Regions from separate parts of the Serratia sarumanii genome, predicted to be linked through region 2. Evidence: predicted binding sites of a transcription regulator. Region 2 holds the regulator's gene; the other holds the start of a gene.
The links. Region 2 encodes Fur, which represses iron uptake genes when iron is present. Its sites were predicted from a motif close to ATAATAATGAGAACNACTATCAA; they were not measured.
Positions count from the first base shown of each region.

Region 1: SSARUM_RS17015 (Nramp family divalent metal transporter) is a predicted target of Fur. The motif match lies at 1,509-1,531, and genes of this name have one in related genera.

Region 1 covers NZ_CP124750.1:3,572,965-3,580,880, reverse strand. The annotation lists gene SSARUM_RS17020 (NupC/NupG family nucleoside CNT transporter) at 6-1,193, opposite strand; gene SSARUM_RS17015 (Nramp family divalent metal transporter) at 1,571-2,806, shown strand; gene SSARUM_RS17010 (DUF2502 domain-containing protein) at 2,848-3,258, opposite strand; gene mgrA (L-glyceraldehyde 3-phosphate reductase) at 3,483-4,472, opposite strand; gene SSARUM_RS17000 (alpha-keto acid decarboxylase family protein) at 4,662-6,323, shown strand; gene SSARUM_RS16995 (LysR family transcriptional regulator) at 6,320-7,189, opposite strand; gene SSARUM_RS16990 (multidrug/biocide efflux PACE transporter) at 7,289-7,741, shown strand; gene SSARUM_RS16985 (aspartate/glutamate racemase family protein) at 7,809-7,916, shown strand, end outside.
Region 2 covers NZ_CP124750.1:1,212,267-1,220,182, forward strand. The annotation lists gene SSARUM_RS05710 (beta-N-acetylhexosaminidase) at 1-969, shown strand, start outside; gene fur (ferric iron uptake transcriptional regulator) at 1,217-1,663, opposite strand; gene fldA (flavodoxin FldA) at 1,992-2,531, opposite strand; gene ybfE (LexA regulated protein) at 2,796-3,083, opposite strand; gene ybfF (esterase) at 3,340-4,113, opposite strand; gene seqA (replication initiation negative regulator SeqA) at 4,338-4,880, shown strand; gene pgm (phosphoglucomutase (alpha-D-glucose-1,6-bisphosphate-dependent)) at 4,957-6,600, shown strand; gene SSARUM_RS05745 (PadR family transcriptional regulator) at 6,793-7,434, shown strand; gene SSARUM_RS05750 (DUF3861 domain-containing protein) at 7,434-7,733, shown strand; gene kdpE (two-component system response regulator KdpE) at 7,761-7,916, opposite strand, start outside.

The DNA of each region.
Region 1 (7,916 bases), 2.4 Mb from region 2:
GAGGCTTAGCCCAGCACCAGACCCGCGATCGAAGCGGACAGGATGCTGACCAGCGTAGAGCCGTACACCAGCTTCAGGCCAAAGCGCGACACCACGTTGCCCTGATGTTCGTTCAGGCCCTTGATCGCACCGGCCACGATACCGATGGAAGAGAAGTTGGCGAAGGACACCAGGAACACCGACAGGATCCCCAGGCTGCGCGGCGACAGTTCGGCAGACACTTTCTGCAGCTCCATCATTGCCACGAACTCGTTGGAAACCAGCTTGGTGGCCATGATGCTGCCAACCTGCAGGGCTTCGTGCTTAGGAATGCCCATGATCCAGGCGAACGGATAGAAGAAGTAGCCGAGGATTTCCTGGAAGCTCAGGCCGAAGATGGCGCTGAACACTCCGTTGAGCGCGGCGATCAGGGCGATGAAGCCGATCAGCATCGCGGCAACGATAATCGCTACTTTGAAGCCGGCCAGGATATATTCACCCAGCATTTCGAAGAAGCTCTGGCCTTCGTGCAGGTTGCCGAGGTGCAGCTCTTCTTCTTTATTGGTGTCGTACGGGTTGACCAGCGACAGCACGATAAAGGTGCTGAACATGTTCAATACCAGCGCCGCCACCACGAACTTGGCGTCCAGCATGGTCATGTAGGCGCCGACGATGGACATGGACACCGTAGACATCGCGGTCGCCGCCATGGTGTACATGCGCTTTTCCGACATCTTGCCCAGGATATCCTTGTAGGCGATGAAGTTTTCGGATTGGCCGAGAATCAGCGAACTGACGGCGTTGAATGACTCCAGTTTGCCCATGCCGTTCACTTTCGACAGCACGGTACCGATAATGCGGATGATGAATGGCAGCACCTTGATGTACTGCAGAATACCGATCAGCGCCGAAATGAAGACGATCGGGCACAGCACCTTCAGGAAGAAGAATGCCAGGCCTTTGTCGCCCATGCCGCCGAACACGAAATCAGTCCCTTGTCCCGCAAACCCGAGCAGTTTGTCAAACAGCGCGGCGAATCCTTTTACGAAGCCCAAACCCGCTTCCGAATGCAGGAAAAAGTAGGCCAGCAGTACTTCGATAACCAGTAATTGAATAACATAGCGAATGCGGATGCTTTTGCGATCGCGGCACACCAACAGGGCCAGGATCGCCACCACCACTATCGCCAACGCAAAGTGCGCAATATGGGACATGTTTGCTCCAAATTTGAGGCAGGCTGAATTTCGGCTGTCATTTTATGTAACGCTACGTTTAAAAACGAGACTTCTATTGCAAATATGGAAAATCATAGCGGGAGTTCTCCTAAAGTGTTGCGCAAAAGCATAAAAAATCAAGACGTTAAATCGGCAATAGGAAATTCGTATTCTTGTGCTAACCTGTCTTTCAGGGGTATTGCAGCCAAAATCCCATCAGAAAAGCACGGAAATCGGCAAGCTCCGCGCTGAACCCTTCGATAAAACCGTTAATGTTGGCTATTACAGAGATAAGTTTTACCGCTCTAAATGCGCTTGATAATTATTATCATTTATATAGAGTGGAGATAAACGTAATTTCAGTAAGGGTTCAACATATGCTGAACAGTCGCGTGGTTGAAACCACCTCCGGTCGCTCCGCCAGAAAAATCAAACTCTCGCTGATGGGGCCCGCCTTCATCGCCGCTATCGGCTATATCGATCCCGGTAACTTCGCCACCAACATCCAGGCCGGCGCCTCGTTCGGCTACAGCCTGCTGTGGGTGGTGGTTTGGGCCAACGTGATGGCGATGCTGATCCAGCTGTTGTCCGCCAAGCTGGGCATCGCCACCGGGAAAAACCTGGCCGAGCATATTCGCGATCGCTTTCCGCGGCCGGCGGTGTGGGCCTATTGGGTGCAGGCGGAGATCATCGCCATGGCGACCGATCTGGCCGAGTTTATCGGCGCGGCGATCGGCTTCAAGCTGCTGCTCGGCGTTTCCCTGCTGCAGGGCGCGGTGCTGACCGGTATCGCCACCTTTTTAATCTTGATGCTGCAAAAGCGCGGGCAAAAGCCGCTGGAGCTGGTGATTGGCGGCCTGCTGCTGTTCGTCGCCGCCGCTTATATCGTCGAGCTGGCGTTCTCCCAGCCGCAGCTTGCGCCGCTGCTGAAGGGCATGGCGCTGCCCGATCTGCCCAACGGCGATGCGGTATTTCTGGCCGCCGGGGTATTGGGTGCCACCATCATGCCGCACGTAATCTACCTGCATTCGTCGCTCACCCAAATCGGCGGCGAGCACGACAAGGCGGAGCGCTATGCCGCCACCAAAGTCGACGTCGCCGTGGCCATGACCATTGCCGGTTTTGTCAACCTGGCGATGATGGCCACCGCCGCCGCCGCGTTTCATTTCAGCGGCCACAGCGGCATCGCCGATCTCGACGTGGCCTACCTGACGCTGCAACCGCTGCTCGGGCAAGCCGCCGCCACCGTGTTTGGCCTGAGCCTGGTGGCCGCCGGCCTCTCCTCTACCGTGGTGGGCACGCTGGCGGGGCAGGTGGTGATGCAGGGGTTCGTGCATTTCCATATTCCGCTGTGGCTGCGGCGAGCGGTGACCATGCTGCCGTCGTTTATCGTCATCATGCTGGGGATGGACGCCACGCGCATTCTGGTGCTAAGCCAGGTGCTGCTCAGCTTCGGCATTGCGCTGGCACTGGTGCCGCTGCTGGCTTTCACCGGCAATCGGGCGCTGATGGGGGAGATGGTCAACGGCCCTGTGGTGCAAAACCTGGGCAAGCTGATCGTGCTGGTGGTGGTGGGATTGAACGGCTACCTGCTGATCGGCAGCGTACTGTAGGCGAAAATAGCGCGGGCCGGCATTGCGCCGGCCCGTCGTCGTTAATCGCGGTCGTCATCGCCGTGGCGGCGCCAACGATCGCGGTCATGATCGTGGTGGTGCTTTTTCTCTTTCTTCCAGTGGTGCTTATCGTAATGCCTGTCGTATTTACGATAGCGTCCTTCATGATAGTAATAGTGTTTGCGCCAGTAGTCGCGGTCGCGCCAGCGATAGCCGTCCCAGTAGTAACCGCGGCGGCTGCGGTCGCCGAGATAGCGCCCCTGATGGCCTTGCCACCAGTCGCGATCGCGCCAGTCGTAACCGTCCCAGTAACGGCCGCGATTGTCCCGATCGCCGATGCGCAGTGAAACGCCCGGCATCAGATCGATGCTGATCCCTTCGGCGTGCGCCTGCTGTGCGGCGGGCAGTACCGTCGTCGCCAAGATGGCGGCCAAGAGCAGAGGTTTAAACATGACTTCTCCTTTCCGCTTGCGCGGCCTGGCCGTTTGTCACTTTATGAAGCGCGTTCATCAGTTTAAAAAAGCGGCCTTATCGTTATTTTTGCTGCAATATCGGCATCATAGCGCCGGCGCATAGGGTTGAATCTGAGAGCCACTCTGAAAACGGCGACGAAGGCCAAGATTTGAGATTTTTCTGGGGTATCGCCGCTCGATTGAGCGGCGGAATTTGTAAGCGATTACAATAAGATTTTCTCGATCTGCGCGAGTTCTTCTTCACTGAAGTGGCGATTGGCCAGCATGCCCACCGCGTCTTCTATCTGCGCATTCTTGCTGGCGCCGATCAGCACCGAGGTAACGCGATCGCCGCGCAGCACCCAGGCCAGCGCCATTTGCGACAGCTTCTGCCCGCGTTGCCGCGCCAGCGCATCGAGGCGGCGCACCTTGTCCAGCCGCTCGGCGGTCAACTGCTCCGGCTGCAGGAAGCGGCTGCCGCTGGCGGCGCGGGAATCTTGCGGAACGCCGTGCAGGTAGCGGTCGGTCAGCAGGCCGCCCGCCAGCGGCGAGAAGGCGATCGAGCCGACGCCATGCTCCGCCAGCGTATCCAGCAGCGCCGTCTCCGGCCCGCGTTCCAACATCGAATACTTCGGTTGGTGGATCACGCACGGCGTGCCGAGCCGCTGCAGAATGTCGAATGCCTGCCGCGCGCGCTCGGCCGGGTAGTTGGACAGGCCGACATACAGCGCTTTGCCCTGGCGCACCAACAAATCCAGCGCCGCCATGGTTTCTTCCAGCGGCGTCTCCGGATCCGGCCGATGATGATAAAAGATATCCACATACTCCAGCCCCATGCGCTTCAGGCTCTGATCGAGGCTGGCGACCAGGTACTTTTTCGAGCCCCAATCACCGTAGGGGCCGGGCCACATGGTGTAACCGGCTTTGGACGAAACGATCAGCTCATCGCGCCAGGCCCGCAGATCGGCGTTGAGTATGCGGCCAAAGTTCTCCTCGGCGGCGCCGGGCGGCGGGCCGTAGTTATTGGCCAGATCGAAATGGGTAATGCCGCGATCGAAGGCGCAGCGGATCAGGCCGCGGGCGTTGTCGTACAGCGTGGCGTCGCCGAAATTGTGCCACAGTCCGAGCGAGACGGCGGGCAGCTTCAGCCCGCTGCGGCCGCAGCGCCGGTATTCCATGTCTTGATAACGTGAGGGGGAGGCGGGGTAGGACATAGTTATCCTTGTCGGCGAGAGGTGAAGTGCTTTGAGTGTATACGCTTTCACACCGCGTTGCCGGGGGAGCGATCACAGCGCCGGCATGTAACGCCAGGTTGCCGATCGACGCAGGAATCCTTGTTCGAAATTTGAACAGCATCTTCGATACTTAAAGGTAATCGCTCCAGCTGCAGACAGGTGATGATCATGACTCAGACCTATACGGTGGCCGATTATCTGCTCGATCGTCTGGCCCAAATCGGCATCCGTCATTTCTTCGGCGTGCCGGGGGATTACAACCTGCAATTCCTCGATCACGTCCTCGCCCATCCGCAAATCACCTGGGTAGGCTGCGCCAACGAATTGAACGCCGCCTACGCCGCCGACGGCTATGCGCGCTGCAAACCGGCGGCCGCGCTGCTCACCACCTTTGGCGTCGGCGAGCTGAGTGCGTTGAACGGGGTGGCCGGCAGCTACGCCGAGTACCTGCCGGTGATCCACGTGGTCGGCACGCCGGCGCAGCGCGCTCAGCGCGCCGGTGATTTGCTGCACCATTCGCTGGGGGATGGCGACTTCACCCACTTCGCCCGCATAGCCAAAGAGGTGACCGTCGCGCAGGCCGACCTGACCGCCGACAACGCCGCAGAGGAGATCGACCGCCTGATCGGCGTCGCCTTGCTGGAACATCGCCCGGTTTACCTGATGTTGCCCAGCGACGTCGCACAGGCGCCGCTGCCGAGTAAACCGGCGCCGCTGATGCTGCGCCAGGCCAAACTGTCGCGCAGCGCATTGCAGGCGTTTATCGCCGCGGCGCGCGAAAAGCTGCTGTCGGCGCGGCGGGTATCGCTGCTGGCGGACTTCCTGGCCGATCGCTTCGGCGCCGAAGCGGCGCTGGACGAGTGGCTGCAGGAGGTCGACATTCCGCACGCTACGCTGCTGCTCGGCAAAGGCGTGCTGGATGAGAACCGCGCCGGTTTTGTCGGTACCTACTGCGGCGGTGCCAGCGATCCGGCGGTGAAACAGCTTATCGAAAACGCCGATGTGGTGATCAACGTCGGCGTGCGTTTAACCGACACCATTACCGCCGGTTTCACGCATCATCTGCCGGTGGAAAAATGCATCGACATTCAGCCGTTCGAAGCCTGGGTCGGGCGGCAGCGCTTTAGCCGCATTCCGATGCGCGACGCGGTGCAGGCGCTGCATCGCCTGAGCCTGTCGCTGGCGTCGCGTTGGCCGTTGCCGCCGATCGTCCGCCCGGCGCTGCCGGAAGGCGATGGGGAAGGGCTGGATCAGCACGCCTTCTGGCGGCAGATACAGGATTTCCTGCGGCCCGGGGATATCGTGCTGGCCGATCAGGGCACCGCCTGTTTTGGTGCGGCGGCGCTGACGTTGCCGCGCGGCTGCCGGTTGATCGTGCAGTCGCTCTGGGGATCGATCGGCTATACCCTGCCGGCGACGTTCGGCGTGCAGACCGCCGAACCGCAGCGCCGGGCAGTGCTGCTGATTGGCGACGGCGCCGCGCAGCTGACCGTGCAGGAGCTGGGTTCGATGTTGCGCGACGGGCTTAAACCGGTGATCTTCGTGCTGAATAATCAGGGATATACCGTCGAGCGCGCCATCCACGGGCCGGAGCAACGTTATAACGACATCGCGCGCTGGAACTGGACGCAGTTGCCGCCTGCGCTGGCCGGCGAGCGGCCGGTGAAGGCGCTGCGGGTCAGCGATTCGGACGGCTTGCGCCAGGCGCTGCGCGAGGTAGCCGACGGCGATCGGCTGGCCTTCATTGAAGTGATGCTGCCGAAGATGGACATTCCCGAGCTGCTCGACACCGTTTCGCGCGCCATCCAGGCGCGCAACGCCGCCGCTTAAGGCAGGGAATCGCCCAGCAGGCGCTTCAGCACCCAGAACCCCGCCGGGCCCGGCGGGGTCAGTTTTGACCATACCGCATCCACCGAGATCATTTTCGGCCAGCCGCGCGGCCGCAGCTCGGTCAGCATATTGTGGCCGTATTGTTGCACCAGCCAGTGCGGCAATACCGCCCAGCCGAACCCCTGTTCCGCCATCTCCAGCAGCAGCAGATAGCTGGGCGCCGACCAAACCAGGCCGCCTTGTCTGGCCGCTTCGGCGCCGGTGTAGGTGTTCAGGATCAGCTGTCGGGTGCTGGACAACTGCTCCGGCGTCGGCGCGGCGGCCTGCGCCAGCGGATGCTGGTGGGCGACGAACAGCCCCATGTCGGTTTGTTCCGGCAAACGAGAGAAGGCGATATCCGGCGGGTAGCTTTTTTGCACTTCCACCATGCCCAAATGCGCGCGGCCGCTTTGCAGCAGATCGATAACGTCGCCATCTTCGGCGATCATCCACTCCAGCTCAATCTCCGGGTAACGCAGTTCGAATTGTTGCATCAATTGATCGTGATGCTTGGGTTGATAGGTATCGGAGAACACCATGCTCAGGCGCGGTTCGACCTCGCCCGCCAGTTGAATGCTCAGGGCGTCGAGCCGCTCGCTGGCGGCGAGGATCGCCTGCACATGCCCCAGCACTTTGCGGCCGGCGGCGGTGAGCACCGGCTGGCGCGCGCTGCGATCGAACAGCGTCAATGCCAGGTCGGCCTCCAGATTGGCGATGGCGGTGCTGATGGTGGATTGGCTTTTGCGCAGCTTGCGCGCGGCGGCGGAAAACGAGCCGAGGGCGGCGGCTTCGACAAACGCGTGCAGCGCTTCCGGGGAATAGTGCATAAACTATCTACTTTATCGATGGTATCTATTTTTAATCTACCCAAAAAAGCGATGATAATCACCTGACTTTCGCAACAACTGTCGGAAAAAAGGTGATGTATGCAACTGCAAAACAAGTCTCTCATTGAACGTATCGTCCACGCCGTCGGTTTCGAGGTGATTGCCGTAATGATCGTTTCTCCGCTGGGGGCATGGCTGCTTAATCGTTCGATGGTGCAAATCGGCGCATTGGCGGTGGCCTTGGCGACCATCGCCATGGTCTGGAATATGGTTTATAACACGGTGTTCGACCGCCTGTGGCCGGTCAGCCGGGTCGTCCGCAACCTGAAGGTGCGTGTGCTGCATGCCGTCGGTTTTGAAGCCGGTTTTATCCTGATCGGCGTGCCGATCGCCGCCTGGATGCTGAATATTTCCGTATTGCAGGCCTTTATGCTGGAGATCGGTTTCTTCCTGTTCTTCCTGCCGTACACCATGGCCTATAACTGGCTGTACGACACGCTGCGCCAGCGCTGGTTCGAAGCGCGCCAGCCGATCAATTCCGGCGCTGAATAAGGCGTCGTCAGCCCGGCAATTCTCAGGTAAGGTCAGAGGATTGTCGCAACAGGCTGAGGAAAGAAAAATGAAAGTGTTGGGCTTGCTGGGTGGCATGAGCTGGGAATCCACCATTCCGTATTACCGCACCATCAACGAGCAGGTAAAGGCGCGCCTCGGCGGGCTGCATTCGGCC
Region 2 (7,916 bases):
GATCAGAGCAACGAAGACAAGCCGTGGGCCAAGTCGCAGGTGTGCCAGACGATGATCAAAGAAGGCAAGGTGGCCGACATGGAGCACCTGCCGAGCTACTTCGGCCAAGAGGTCAGCAAGCTGGTGAAGGCGCACGGCATCGACAGAATGCAGGCCTGGCAGGACGGCCTGAAAGACGCCGAGAGCGCGAAGGCGTTCGCCACCTCGCGCGTGGGCGTCAACTTCTGGGATACCCTGTACTGGGGCGGTTTCGATAGCGTCAACGACTGGGCCAACAAAGGGTATGAAGTGGTGGTTTCCAACCCGGACTACGTCTATATGGACTTCCCTTACGAGGTGAACCCGGACGAGCGCGGTTACTACTGGGGCACCCGCTTCAGCGACGAGCGCAAGGTGTTCAGCTTTGCGCCGGACAACATGCCGCAGAACGCGGAAACCTCGGTCGACCGCGACGGCAACCCCTTCAGCGCCAAGAGCGACAAGCCGTGGCCGGGCGCCTACGGGCTGTCCGCTCAGCTGTGGAGCGAAACCCAGCGCACCGATCCGCAGATGGAATACATGATCTTCCCACGCGCGCTGTCGGTGGCGGAACGCGCCTGGCACCGCGCCGGTTGGGAGCAGGACTATCGCGCCGGCCGCGAATACAAAGGAGGGGAAACCCACTTTGTCGATACCAAGGCGCTGGAGAAAGACTGGCTGCGCTTCGCTAATATTCTGGGCCAGCGTGAGCTGGCCAAGCTGGACAAAGGCGGCGTCGCTTACCGTCTGCCGGTGCCGGGCGCGCGCGTAGCGGGCGGCAAGCTGGAGGCGAATATCGCGCTGCCGGGATTGGGCATCGAGTATTCCACCGACGGCGGCAAGCAGTGGCAGCGCTATGACGCCAAGGCCAAACCGGCGGTTTCCGGTGACGTTCAGGTGCGTTCGGTCAGCCCGGACGGTAAACGCTACAGCCGCGCCGAGAAGGTTTAAGCCCGGTGCAACGGCCTGCTGCCCCGGCGGCAGGCCGTATAACGAAGGGGGAATGCGTCTGCCTTCGCGCGTGTCGGCGCGGGGCGGACGTTGAAGTGAGAGTAGTACGTGGAGTCGCAGTGCCGCTGCAATTGTGATATTTCATGACATGATTTTCCCCGGCTTGTCCGGGGATTTTTTTGCCCGTTGCACGGCGGGCATAAAAAAACCGCCTCGGTGTGAGGCGGTTTTTCATAGCCGGTCAGGCTTATTTCTTGTCGTGCAGCGTTTCGTCTTCACGACAGTCACCGGTTTCGCAGTGGCCGTACAGGTACAGGCTGTGGTTGGTGAGCTTGATGCCGTGCTGCTTGGCGATATCACGCTGGCGAACTTCGATGGATTCGTCGCTGAATTCAATCACTTTGCCGCAGTCCAGGCAAATCAGGTGATCGTGGTGATGCTGTTGGGTCAGCTCGAACACGGACTTGCCGCCTTCGAAATTGTGACGTGTCACAATGCCCGCATCGTCAAACTGGTTCAGTACGCGATAAACCGTTGCCAGCCCGATCTCTTCGCCCATATCAATCAGTTTTTTGTACAAATCTTCCGCACTGACGTGATGGCATTCCGGATTTTGCAGTACTTCCAGGATTTTGAGTCGCGGAAGCGTGACTTTTAAGCCGGCCTTCTTCAGTGCGATGTTGTTGTCGGTCATGCGAATTCAGTCCTGTTACTATGCTAATCAAGTTGAGGCGTACTCGCCTGTGGCATCGGTCGGCACAAAGAGTTAATGCGTCTCATTATAGAACCGGTTGTACTAAATAGAAACCGCCGGTTGTTAACAAAGATATAATTGCACTATTGCATGTTTTGCATGCAACGCCTTGATGGATGGGATAAACCGATATCTCAGTCTACCGTGACGGGGTGGGAAGTTACAAATCTGTAGCTTCTATCGCAGCAATCCCTGCTGCCGATGACGGCCCTGTGGGCACACTATGCACTTTACAGGGCCTTTGTTCAACCTTTCGCCAGTGCCGGGCTTAGCCGACGATATCGGCCAGGCTCAGCTCTTCGACGATCTGTTTGACCCAGGCGTCCACGCGCTCGTTGGTCAGCTCCGGCTGGCGGTCTTCGTCGATCGCCAGACCGATGAAGTGGTTGTCGTCCGCCAGGCCTTTGGAGGCCTCGAAGTGGTAGCCCTTGGTCGGCCAGTGGCCCACGATGGCCGCGCCGCGCGGTTCGATGATGTCGCGGATGGTGCCCATCGCGTCACAGAAGTATTCCGCGTAGTCTTCCTGGTCGCCGCAGCCGAACAGCGCCACCAGCTTGCCGTTGAAGTCGACTTCTTCCAGCGTCGGGAAGAAATCATCCCAGTCACACTGTGCTTCACCGTAGTACCAGGTCGGGATACCCAGCAGCAGGATATCGAACCCTTCCAGGTCTTCTTTGCTGCTTTTAGCGATGTCATGCACTTCAGAGACGTCGTCGCCAAACTGTTTCTGGAGAATTTTCTGGATCATTTTGGCAATGTTTTCGGTATTGCCAGTGTCGCTGCCAAAGAAAATGCCTACAGTAGCCATATCGCGTATAACCTTTAAATTCAAGTAATTGCATTACTCGACGCCGGCACTGCCGCCGCTGACGCCGATTAAAATGATGCCATGGCAAGAGCCTTTCGCCTCCGGGGCGGGCGCCGACAGGCGCAGTCTCTAGCCGGTAAATGCGTATCATGCCAGAAAGTGGCGCCGGGGTTTTATCGCATTTATGCGATGCCGGAGAATGAAGAAAAGCGTGGTCGATCCGGCGTTGTCCTTAACGCCGCGCCGCGCGTGCGGCCGAAGAGATCAATGTTCCGGCTGTTCTTCCGCCAGTTGCGCCAACAGCATCTGCTCGATGAGTTCGCTGCGGCTGATGTTGCGCTGTTCCGCCAGTTTGTTCAGGGCGTCCACCGCATCCGCGTTGATTTTCAGCTCTACGCGCCGCAATCCACGCACTTTATCGCGCCGTAACTGATTGCGCTTATTGATTCTAAGCTGTTCATCGCGGGAGAGCGGGTTGGTTTTCGGGCGCCCCGGACGGCGTTCATCTGCGAACAGATCCAGCGTCGTGCGATCCGTTTGTTCTTTTGCCATAGGTAGCGGTACTGCAAGGGAGTTTGCATCAAAAAGCGCTCGCACGCTTCCGGAGGCATCGGTTAACACACTTCGGGCCAATAAACCCTAACCCAAATTCACCCCCGAACCGGCGTTCATGAACGCGCTGGCGCGGCGGCAAAATTATAGCGCGCCATATTACCCCAGCAGATGGAGCGGCGACAATGCCTAACTGCGGGCTAAACGCGCTAAGCCGTTATCTTTAGCGCGTTTTTTCGCCAGGGGAGCGTGTTTTTCAGGCTTCGTCGAGGAAACGGTGGATGGCGCGCAGCACCGCTTCCGGTTTTTCGGCGTGCACCCAATGGCCGGTGCCGGCGACGACGTGCGCGCGAGCCTGCGGGAACTGGCGGGCGATGTCTGCACGGTAGCTGTCCTGCACGTACGGCGACAGGCCGCCGCGAATGAACAGGGTCGGGTGCGGCCAGGCCGGAACTTCCTGCCAGCCGGTGATGTCTTCGTAGCGTGCGATCAGCACCGGCAGGTTGAAGCGCCATTCGCCGTTGTGGAAGGACTTCAGCAGGAACTGGATCACGCCTTCTTCCTGCAGGTAGTCGCGCATCAGCTCGGCGGCCGCCTGGCGCTGGGTGATGCCGGCGGCGCTGACGGCCTTCAGCGCGGCGAAAATCTCGTCGTGGCGGCGGGTCTGGTAATCCACCGGCGCGACGTCGATAACGATCAGCTTGGCGACACGCTCGGGCGCGATGGCGGTCAGCGCCATCGCCGCTTTGCCGCCCATCGAATGGCCGATGACGATCGCTTTCTCCAGCTGCAGTTCGTCGAGCAGCGCCAGCAGATCCTGTGCCATGGCGGGATAGTTCATGTCGTCGGCGCGCGGGGAGAGGCCGTGATTGCGCAGATCGACCTTGATCACCGTGTGCTGTTTATGCAGATCGCGCGCCAGCACGCCCAAGTTGTCCAGATTGCCGAACAGCCCGTGGATCAGCAGCACCGGCAGCGCGTCTGACTCGGCGGCCAGCAGTTGATAATGTAATTTCATGGCGAAGTTCATACTGAGAGAGATTCAGATTAGGGTATCATGATTGAATCGCACGATGAATCATGCGGAATTTTCGCGGCGCGGGCTTGGCAGTGCCGGCTATAGGTATTAGTCTGCATTTGCCGTCCGGAGGCACATTGTTGTGTTCGCCCCAGCGCTTTTAACCTTATAATCCCATGGCTTGAATGCAGGATCTGGCTTCAGGTTCTAAGTAGAAAAAACAGTATTGGATAAAGATGAAAACTATTGAAGTCGACGAAGAGCTTTACCGTTATATTGCCAGCCACACGCAACACATCGGTGAAAGCGCGTCCGATATTTTACGCCGCATGTTGAAATTCACCGCCGGGCAGCCGGTGCGCGCGTTGCCTGCCGCCAGTGCCCCGCAGTCCGTCGAGCTGGAAAAAGCGGCGCCGGCGCAGCGTCCGCGCGATCGCGTGCGCGCCATGCGTGAGCTGCTGTTATCGGATGAATACGCCGAGCAGAACAAAGCGGTCAACCGTTTCATGCTGGTGCTGTCCACGCTGTACACCCTCGATGCCGCCGGTTTCGCCGCCGCCACCGAGGCGTTGACCGGCCGTACCCGCACCTATTTCGCCGGCGATCAGCAGACCCTGCTGGCCAACGGCACGCATACCAAGCCGAAGCATGTACCGGGCACCCCTTACTGGGTGATCACCAATACCAATACCGGCCGCAAACGCAGCATGATCGAACACATCATGCAGGCGATGCAGTTCCCGGCGGAACTGATCGAGAAAGTTTGCGGTACCGTCTAATTTAGCGAACAGCCCGTCATGCTGGCCGTGCGCGACGTATTGCCCGGTCACCGACAGGGATGAGGGAGATATGTCGATGGCGAATAATCCACGTGCCGGGCAGCCCGCCTGCCAAAGCGATCTGATCAACGTAGCCCAGCTGACGTCGCAGTACTATGTGCTGCAACCTGAAGCCGGCAATGCCGCACACGCGGTGAAGTTTGGCACCTCCGGCCACCGCGGCAGCGCGCAGCGCCACAGCTTCAACGAAGCGCACATCCTCGCCATCGCTCAGGCGATCGCCGAAGTTCGTCATCAGCAGGGCACCACCGGCCCGTGCTACGTGGGCAAAGATACCCATGCGCTGTCTGAGCCGGCCTTCATTTCCGTGCTGGAAGTGCTGACCGCCAACGGCGTCGATGTGATCGTGCAGGAAAATAACGGTTTCACGCCAACGCCGGCGGTATCGCACGCCATTCTGTGCCACAACCGCCGCGGCGGCGCGCAGGCCGACGGCATCGTCATTACGCCGTCCCACAACCCGCCGGAAGACGGCGGCATCAAATACAATCCGCCGAACGGCGGCCCGGCTGACACCAACCTGACGTCGGTGATCGAGAAGCGCGCCAACGAACTGCTGGCGCAGCAGCTGAAAGGCGTTCAGCGCCAGTCGCTGGACAAGGCCTGGAACAGTGGCCACCTGCACGCCAAAGACCTGGTGCAGCCTTATGTCGAAGGCCTGGTTGAGGTGGTCGACATGCCGGCCATTCAACGCGCCGGCCTGAAGCTGGGCGTGGATCCGCTCGGCGGCTCCGGCATCGCCTATTGGCAGCGCGTGGCGGAACACTACAAGCTGGATCTGACGCTGGTGAACGACTCCATCGATCAGACCTTCCGCTTTATGCACCTGGATCACGACGGCATCATCCGCATGGACTGCTCGTCCGAGTCGGCGATGGCCGGCCTGCTGGCGCTGCGCGACAAATTCGATCTGGCGTTCGCCAACGATCCGGATTACGACCGCCACGGCATTGTCACGCCGAAAGGCCTGATGAACCCGAACCACTATCTGGCGGTAGCCATCAACTACCTGTTCCAACATCGCCCGCAGTGGGGCGCCGATGTCGCAGTCGGTAAAACGCTGGTGTCCAGCGCGATGATCGACCGCGTGGTGGCCGACCTGGGCCGCAAGCTGGTGGAAGTGCCGGTCGGTTTCAAATGGTTTGTGGACGGCCTGTTCGACGGCAGCCTGGGCTTCGGCGGCGAAGAGAGCGCCGGGGCTTCGTTCCTGCGCTTCAACGGCCAGCCGTGGTCGACGGACAAAGACGGCATCATCATGTGCCTGCTGGCGGCTGAAATCACCGCGGTAACCGGTGAGAACCCGCAGCATCACTATGACGATCTGGCCAAGCGTTTCGGTGCGCCGAGCTATAACCGCATCCAGGCGCCGGCAACCCATGCGCAGAAAGCGGCGCTGTCCAAGCTGTCGCCGGAGATGGTCAAGGCCAGTACGCTGGGCGGGGATCCGATCACCGCACGTTTGACCGCGGCGCCGGGTAACGGCGCCTCGATCGGCGGGCTGAAAGTGATGACCGACAACGGCTGGTTCGCGGCTCGTCCTTCCGGTACCGAAGAGGCTTACAAGATCTATTGCGAGAGCTTCCTCGGCGCGGAACACCGCGAGAAGATTGAGCATGAAGCGGTCGAAATCGTCAGCGAAGTGCTGGCTTCCGCCAAGTAATCACTTTCCCTGATTGATAAAAAGCGCTGTTTTTACAGCGCTTTTTTTTATGTCTTCAATTTAGATATATCTTTTTATCGGTGCGCGCTTGCGAATTTAGATATATCGATCTAGATTAGCGTTATCGACGCTGTTTAGATATATCTAAACAACCTCGTATTGATGTTCACTGTTAAAGCGAGGTATCACCCTATGTTTCATCGATTAGGTTTACACCGGCATCACCATCACCATCATGAATGTGAAGAGGGCCGCCGTCATCGCGGCGGGCGCCATCATTTCGGCGGCGACGGCGAAGAGCACGGCCGGGGTGGGCGCGGCGGCCGGGGCGGGCGTCATCGTCTGTTCGAACACGGCGATCTGCGCCTGGTGTTGCTGGCGCTGGTGGCGCGCAAGCCCAGCCACGGCTATGAGCTGATCAAGGCGATTGAGGAAGCCTCTTCCGGCCTGTACGTGCCGAGCCCGGGGGTGATTTACCCCACGCTGACGCTGCTGGAAGAGCAGGATTTCCTTGAGCCGCTCACCACCGGCAACGGCCGCAAAAGCTACCGCATCACCGCGGTGGGCGAGGGCGAGCTGCAAAAGCATCAACAGGCGGTTGACGTCATTCTGGCGCGCCTGGCGGGTGCCGGCCGCGAGCATCATCGGCACGGCAACCTGGCGGAAGGCATCTACGACGCCATGAACCGCCTGCGCAGCCTGCTGCGCGGCAACGTGATGCGCGCCGATCTCACGCCGCAGCAGGTGGAGCGCATCAACGCCGCGTTGCTGACCGCCGTGGCGGCGATCGAAAGCGAAATGCATATTCAACCCACGCAGCAGGAGAAGAACTGATGCCCGGCCACCGTTTTACTATTACCGTTGAAGCCCTGAGCGATCGCCAGGGCAATCCCGTCGAGAAAGCGCCGCTGAGTTTTGAAGTGACCAACCACGACGATATTCTCGAGATCGTCGAGCGCATCCGGGCGCGTGACGATCTGAACTTCGGCCCCGAGCAGAGCGCGGCCTTCGCCGTGGGGTTGAAGCTGTTCTCCGAAGTGATGATCGAAAACCGTAAACACCCGGTGTTCGCTCCGCTGCGCGATGCGTTTAAGGAATTTATGGTCGGATTGAAGAAAGGCCCGGCGGCGTAAAGGCGCGGCACACCGCGCCCGCCGGGGTTAAGGCATGAAGCGGTAGCCGACGCCGGTTTCGGTCAGCAGGTGTTTGGGCCGGGCCGGATCGGCTTCCAGCTTCTGCCGCAGATGGCCCATGTAGATGCGCAGGTAGTGGCTGTGCTCCACGTAGTTCGGCCCCCAGACGTGGCTCAACAGCTG